Paenarthrobacter nicotinovorans: one gene and its partner. The protein of the gene in region 2 interacts with the protein of the main gene of each other region in a pairwise test. Links are inferred from orthologs where the notes say so. Each region holds a gene or a part of one and is shown on either strand. Other genes may lie near its edges. The genes, in order: JMY29_RS09760 and topA.

Region 1 (3,208 bases), 1.3 Mb from region 2 along the record:
CCGACCCCGGACAGCTACTGTCCGCGTTTGCGCTCAGCGGAAGATGAATACGACGGCGGTGCCCAGCCGGTGCGTTTGGCCCACTCCTCCATCTGCGGCCACGCCACGTCAGTGAACCACGGCTCTTTGGCTTCGGCATAGGCTGCACTGTCCTTGTCCCCCGCATGGGCCCCGGCCAGGCCGCGTTTGTGGGCCTCATACTCAGCGCGGGCTGCAGGGTCGGCGCGCAGCCAGTCCCGGAACAACAGGGCGTAATACCAGCCGGGCGATCCAGCCTTCCGAACGTGAAGGTTCACAGCCCTGCCGGGATCGGCGTTGGCATGGAAGCGCTTTTGCCAGGATTCCGGAGAAGGGTGGGAGGGCTTCGGGGTGTCCCCGCGAACGTGCTGCACTGCTGGGAATCCGGCTGCGCCAAGCAGGGGCGAGATCCGGTCGGCCGTCTCGAGATCGCGCACTGTCAGTTGAAGGTCGATGACATCCTTCGCGGCCAGGCCCGGCACAGAGGTTGAGCCGATATGGTCAACGGCCAGAATCGCATCCGGAGCGGCCAGGGCGACGCGGGCTGCCAGCCGTTCGGCCTGCCGTGCCCATTCCCCATTCGGGGCAACAAGGACGGGGCCATCTGTCCGGGGCGCGCGGACACCACTCTTGATGTTTTCCGCAAAAGGCACCAGACGCCGCTCCCACAGTGCATCAACCGCGGCAAGTAGATCCTCCCGACTGCCGGAATTGTCCAGGATGACGTCGGCTGCAGCTTGGCGCTCCGCCCTGGAGGCCTGCGCGGCCATGCGGGAACGCGCGTCCTCCGGCGTCATGCCTCGAAGCTCCACCATCCGTTGGACACGCAGCTCATCAGGCGCATCCACTACCAGCACCAGGTGGAAGGTGCTGCCCTGTCCGGTTTCCACCAGCAGCGGGATGTCCTGCACCACGATGTCACCCGCACCGGCGCCGTTCATGATGGCGGCCGCGGACTTGCGGACGAGCGGGTGGACGATGGCGTTCAGGATTTCGCGCTGAGCCGGTTCCCGGAACACGATGGAACCCAGCTTCGGTCGGTCGAGCCCGCCGTCGTGATCCAGGATGCCAGGACCGAAGGCTTCAACAACCTGTTCCAGCCCCGGTGTCCCGGGTTCCACTACTTGCCGGGCGATAACATCCGCGTCTATGAGCAGTGCCCCCAGCTCCCGGAGCCTGGATGCCACCACCGATTTGCCTGAGGCGATGCCGCCCGTCAGTCCGATTTTCAGCACCCCTCAACACTAGACTGAAGCGGTGGAAATTGAGGAAGAAAGCCGTGCGACCCGGTACACGACGCTCCGGGCAGGGCCCGACTTCCGCCACGAACTGGAAATCCGGCGGTCGCGTTTCATCACCGTGCTCCGCAGGGTGCCGGATGAGGATTCCGCCCGCGCGTTGGTGGCCGGGCTACGGCGCGAGTTCCACGACGCCCGCCACCACTGCTCGGCGTTCGTCATCGGACCGGACCGGATGATCCAGCGATCGAACGACGACGGCGAACCCTCCGGTACCGCGGGCATACCGATGCTCGAAGCCCTTATCAAACGTGAGTCGGCGCCCGGGGTGACCGACCTCAGCGACGTCGCTGCCGTCGTCGTACGCTATTTCGGCGGAATTCTGCTGGGGGCGGGCGGGCTGGTCCGTGCCTATTCGGAATCGGTCTCGACGGCCCTGGACCTGGCTCCCCTGGTTCAGCGACGGCGTCTGCGGCTCTGCGCCGTAGAGGTCGCCCATGCCGAAGCCGGGCGTTTGGAGAACGAACTCCGGAATGCCGGATATGTCATGGCTGAAACCGCGTATGAAGAACGGCATGCGGTCCTGCGCATAGCGCTGGAGGACTCAGCCACTGAGATTGGCGATGCCCACGCCCGGGTGGCGGCACTGACCGCAGGCAGCTCACTCCTCCGTCCCGAGGGTACCGAATGGATTGACGTTCCGGCCTAAGAATGCGCCAACAGATTGACCGCAAAACAGAAGGACCCCTGCCCGGAGGCAGGGGTCCTTCTTTGGCTATTCAGCACATCCCGTGAGGGCGGCGGAATTAGTTGCCGGTCAGCTTCTCGCGCAGTGCGGCGAGTGCTTCGTCGGACGCCAGGGTGCCAGCGTTGGACTCAGCAGCAGCCGGCTCCGAGGAGTAGCTGGTGGTGCCGGAATCGCTCTCACCGGACGTTGCAGCAGCAGCGTCGTCGGCAGCGTGCTGGGCAACCTGCTTCTTGTGGGCTTCCCAACGGGTCTGGGCGTCAGCGTACTGCTGCTCCCAAGCGGCGCGCTGGGTCTCGTAGCCTTCGAGCCATTCGTTCGACTCGGGGTCGAAGCCCTCAGGGTACTTGTAGTTGCCCTCTTCGTCGTACTCAGCGGCCATGCCGTACAGAGCGGGATCGAACTCGGTGCTGTCAGCGTCCACGCCCTCGTTGGCCTGCTTGAGGGAGAGGGAGATGCGACGACGCTCGAGGTCGATGTCGATGACCTTGACGAACAGTTCGTCGCCAACGGAGACAACCTGCTCGGCGAGCTCCACGTGGCGGACAGCCAGCTCGGAGATGTGGACGAGGCCTTCGATGCCGTCTTCGACGCGAACGAACGCACCGAACGGAACCAGCTTGGTGACCTTACCCGGAACAACCTGGCCGAGGGCGTGGGTGCGGGCGAAGGTCTGCCACGGATCTTCCTGCGTAGCCTTGAGCGACAGGGAGACACGCTCGCGGTCCAGATCCACTTCGAGGACCTCGACGGTGACTTCCTGGCCAACCTCGACAACCTCGGACGGGTGGTCGATGTGCTTCCAGGACAGCTCGGAAACGTGAACGAGGCCGTCTACGCCGCCCAGGTCCACGAATGCACCGAAGTTGACGATGGAGGAAACAACGCCCGGACGAACCTGGCCCTTTTCCAGCTTGTTGAGGAACGTGGAGCGAACCTCGGACTGGGTCTGCTCGAGCCATGCACGGCGGGACAGAACAACGTTGTTGCGGTTCTTGTCGAGCTCGATGATCTTGGCTTCGATCTGCTGACCGATGTACGGAGCGAGGTCGCGGACGCGACGCATCTCGACGAGGGATGCGGGCAGGAAGCCGCGCAGGCCGATGTCCAGGATGAGGCCACCCTTGACAACCTCGATGACGGTACCGGTAACGACGCCGTCTTCTTCCTTGACCTTCTCGATGTCGCCCCAGGCACGCTCGTACTG
Region 2 (3,554 bases):
GGATGGCTGAACACTGCAAGAACGGGTTGTCCGTCGGCGTTCGAGAGCACCAACGGCTCAACCGAGGAGTCAGGTCCGTCCACCGCTTCCGAGCTGACGAGGTAGACCTCGTTGTTCAGGAAAGCGAGGATGACGTCCACGGGGTTCGCGTCCGGCTGGTCGGCCAAGGCGAGCTTCGCCTCGAGGTCGTTCAAGGGTCCGTTGTCCGGGGAATCCGTCTGTTCAGTCATGGTTCTACTCGACCACGATGACGGCCGGGACGCAATTCGCGAATGCTTCCCCGCCGACGTCCCGGCTACTTCCTCGCCGCGGCTTTCTTCGCCGGGGCCTTACGTGTGGTGGTCCGCTTGACCGGTCCCTTGGCCCGCTTTTCAGCCAAGAGCTCGACGGCGCGTTCCCGGGTCAGTTCCTCAAGCGAGGTTGAGCGCGGGACAGTAATGTTCGTGACGCCGTCCGTGATGTAGGGCCCGAAGCGGCCTTCCTTCACGACGATGTTCTTCTCCGACACTGGGTCAGGGCCGAACTCGGCCAAGGGCGGGACGGCTGCCCGCGCTCCACGTTGTTTGGGCTGCGAGTAGATCTCCAACGCCTGGTCCAGAGTGATCGTGAAGATTTCCTCTTCGGATCCGATGGACCGCGAGTCCGTGCCCTTCTTCAAGTACGGACCAAAACGGCCGTTCTGGACTGTAATGGGGTTGCCCTCGGCGTCCTCGCCCAGGACCCTCGGAAGGCTCATGAGCTGCAACGCTTCATCCAGGGTCACGCTGTCCACCGTCATGGACTTGAAGAGCGAACCGGTGCGCGGCTTTGCCTTGACCGGCTTCTTCGGAGGCTTGGGCTTGCCGTTCTTGTAATACTCGACCGGTTGGTTGGCCAACTGTTCCTCGGTCATTTCCGGGATGATCTCGGTGACGTAGGCACCGTAGCGACCATTCTTTGCCACAACCGTGTGACCGGTGTGCGGGTCGGTTCCCAGAACGCGTTCCTCGGGAGCGGCTGTCTCCATGAGCTCTTTGGCTTTTTCGGCCGTGAGCTCGTCGGGAGCGAGTTCCTCAGGGACATTGGCGCGGGCAGACTCAACTACCTCGCCCGTCTTCTCATCCACTGTGGGGATGGAGCTCTCCAAGTAGGGTCCGAACTTGCCAACGCGCAGCGTGATGCCTTCTGCGATCGGCACCGAGTTGATTTCCCGCGCATCAATTTCGCCCAGGTTGTTGACGATGCTCAGCAGGCCGGGATCGGCGTCTTCACCGTAGTAGAAGTGCTTGAGCCAGGCGGTACCCGCTGCCTGGCCGTTGGCGATCTTGTCCAGGTCGCCTTCCATGTCGGCCGTGAACTCGTAGTCCACGTAGTCCGTGAAGTGCTGCTCCAGCAACCGGATCACCGAGAAGGCAATCCAGCTGGGAACCAGGGCAGAGCCCTGTTTCCGGACGTATCCGCGGTCCTGGATGGTGGAAATCGTGGACGCATACGTGGATGGGCGGCCGATGCCGCGCTTTTCCAGCTCTGCGGTGAGGGACGCTTCCGTGTACCGCGGGGGCGGGGACGTTTCGTGGCCAACAGCAACGATGTCCGAAGCAGTCAGGGAATCGTCCTTGGCAACGTTCGGCAGGCGGCGGGCTTCATCGGATTCGTCGTCGCCGCGGCTTTCGTCCTTGCCCTCTTCGTAGGCAGCAAGGAAGCCGGGGAACGTAATGACGGTGCCGGAGGCGGAGAACTCTGCGTCACGTCCATCGGCGGCAACTGCGCCCAGGCGGATCGTGGCAGTGGATCCCTTGGCATCGGCCATCTGCGAGGCGACGGTGCGCTTCCAGATGAGTTCGTACAACCGGAATTCGTCGCCGCTAAGCTGCTTGGCAACCTGGGCCGGAGTGCGGAAGGAGTCACCAGCGGGGCGGATGGCTTCGTGGGCTTCCTGGGCGTTGGCCGCCTTGTTTGCGTAAACGCGCGGGCTCTGGGGTACGTACTCGGGTCCGTACAGTTCAGCAGCCTGGCGGCGGGAAGCGGTGAGCGCTTCATCGCTCAGCGCCGAGGAGTCGGTACGCATATAGGTGATGTAGCCGTTTTCATACAGGCGCTGCGCGATCTGCATGGTGCTCTTGGAGGAGAACCGGAGCTTGCGGCCGGCTTCCTGCTGCAACGTCGAGGTTGTGAACGGAGCTGCAGGCCGGCGCGTGTACGGCTTGGTGTCTACCGAACGGACACGGAAATCAGCGTTTTCCAGCCCTGACGCCAGAGACGTGGCCAGTTCCTCGTTGAGATGGACAACGTTGCTGGACGTGAGCTGGCCGTTGTCGTTGAAGTCGCGGCCGCTGGCCACCTTGGCACCATCCACGGCGGCGAGCTTGGCCTTGAAGGATCCTGATCCTGCGCCGAACTGACCCGTCAGGTCCCAGTACGAGGCTGCCCGGAAGGCCATCCGTTCGCGTTCACGGTCCACGACCATGCGGGTCACCACGGATTGCACGCGGCCCGCCGAGAGTCCGCGGGCTACTTTGCGCCACAGCACGGGGGAAATTTCATAACCGTAGAGCCGGTCTAGGATACGGCGGGTTTCCTGGGCATCGACCAGCGCCGTGTCGACGTCGCGCAGGTTGTCCATGGCCCGGTGGATGGCTTCCTTGGTGATTTCACCAAAGGTCATCCGGTATACGGGAACCTTGGGCTTCAGGACCTCCAGGAGGTGCCACGCGATGGCTTCGCCTTCGCGGTCCCCATCGGTTGCGAGGTAGAGAGCGTCAGCATCTTTCAGCTGGGCTTTGAGCTCGGCAACCTTTTTCTTCTTGTCGGGAGACACCACGTAGTAAGGCTTGAAGTCGTTTTCGATGTCCACCGCGAACTTGCCCAGCGAAGTCTTCTTCAGTTCTGCAGGGAGGTCTGACGGCTGGGGAAGATCCCGGATATGGCCGATAGAAGCCTCGACGATGAAGCCCTCGCCAAGGTACTTGGCGATGGTCTTGCTCTTGGCCGGAGACTCCACGATCACGAGTTTCTTGCCGGTTTTTGCCTTGCTGGGCACGGTGCTCCTACAGAAAAAATGTGTAATTGGGCTGCTGCCCATATTGGCCTAGTTCACCATAGTTTGCAGAATCCTGCGTTTTGGCCAGGGAAACCAGGCGGTCCTTCGGGGACCTGGGATGGTGCTATTGGCCCGGTGCCACGCGGTCGTCAGGGATCATTGACCACAAGGTTGCCATTCGCTGCGCACCCTCGGGAATCCGGGTGGGATCCTCGAGTTCGTACTCCCGCACAACCTCCCGGATCCTGTCCGCAAGCTCTTTCCTCTGCGGGTTGGTCAGGTACAGCAGGTTGCTTGAGAGGACCACGGCTGCAGGCTCCTCCCCCGTTTCCCCCCGCTGACGCCGCTCACCCCGGGCTTTGGCAAATGCCGATGCCCTGCGCCGGAAGGCGTCCAGTTCCAGGTCCACCACTGCGATCTCCGGGCTGGCGACGCTGCCTCCGGAAATCGTGAAGTCCGTCCCTGCCGCTTTCCAACGCCTTTCACGGGCATCTCCCGAGTTCTCCGCCGGTGCCACAATTCCCCACTTTTGGAG

The links.
Region 1: the proteins of topA (region 2) and JMY29_RS09760 interact in binary tests that used the Escherichia coli proteins (3 or more experiments, as listed by UniProt). The link is inferred for Paenarthrobacter nicotinovorans from one-to-one orthologs.

The regions. Positions count from the first base shown.
Region 1 is NZ_CP089293.1:2,089,034-2,092,241, reverse strand. The notes cover bases 230-3,120. They hold JMY29_RS09760 (IMPACT family protein), read left to right. Parts: upstream 230-1,275; coding sequence 1,276-1,965; downstream 1,966-3,120. Other genes in these bases: rpsA (30S ribosomal protein S1), read right to left, coding at 2,063-3,120; coaE (dephospho-CoA kinase), read right to left, coding at 230-1,253. In the rest of the region: more of coaE, read right to left, coding at 15-229; more of rpsA, read right to left, coding at 3,121-3,208.
Region 2 is NZ_CP089293.1:3,435,199-3,438,752, forward strand. Bases 96-3,332 are described here. They hold topA (type I DNA topoisomerase), read right to left. Parts: upstream 3,020-3,332; coding sequence 296-3,019; downstream 96-295. Other genes in these bases: JMY29_RS15910 (SseB family protein), read right to left, coding at 96-230; JMY29_RS15920 (ArsR/SmtB family transcription factor), read right to left, coding at 3,144-3,332. In the rest of the region: more of JMY29_RS15910, read right to left, coding at 1-95; more of JMY29_RS15920, read right to left, coding at 3,333-3,554. UniProt on the Escherichia coli protein: Releases the supercoiling and torsional tension of DNA, which is introduced during the DNA replication and transcription, by transiently cleaving and rejoining one strand of the DNA duplex.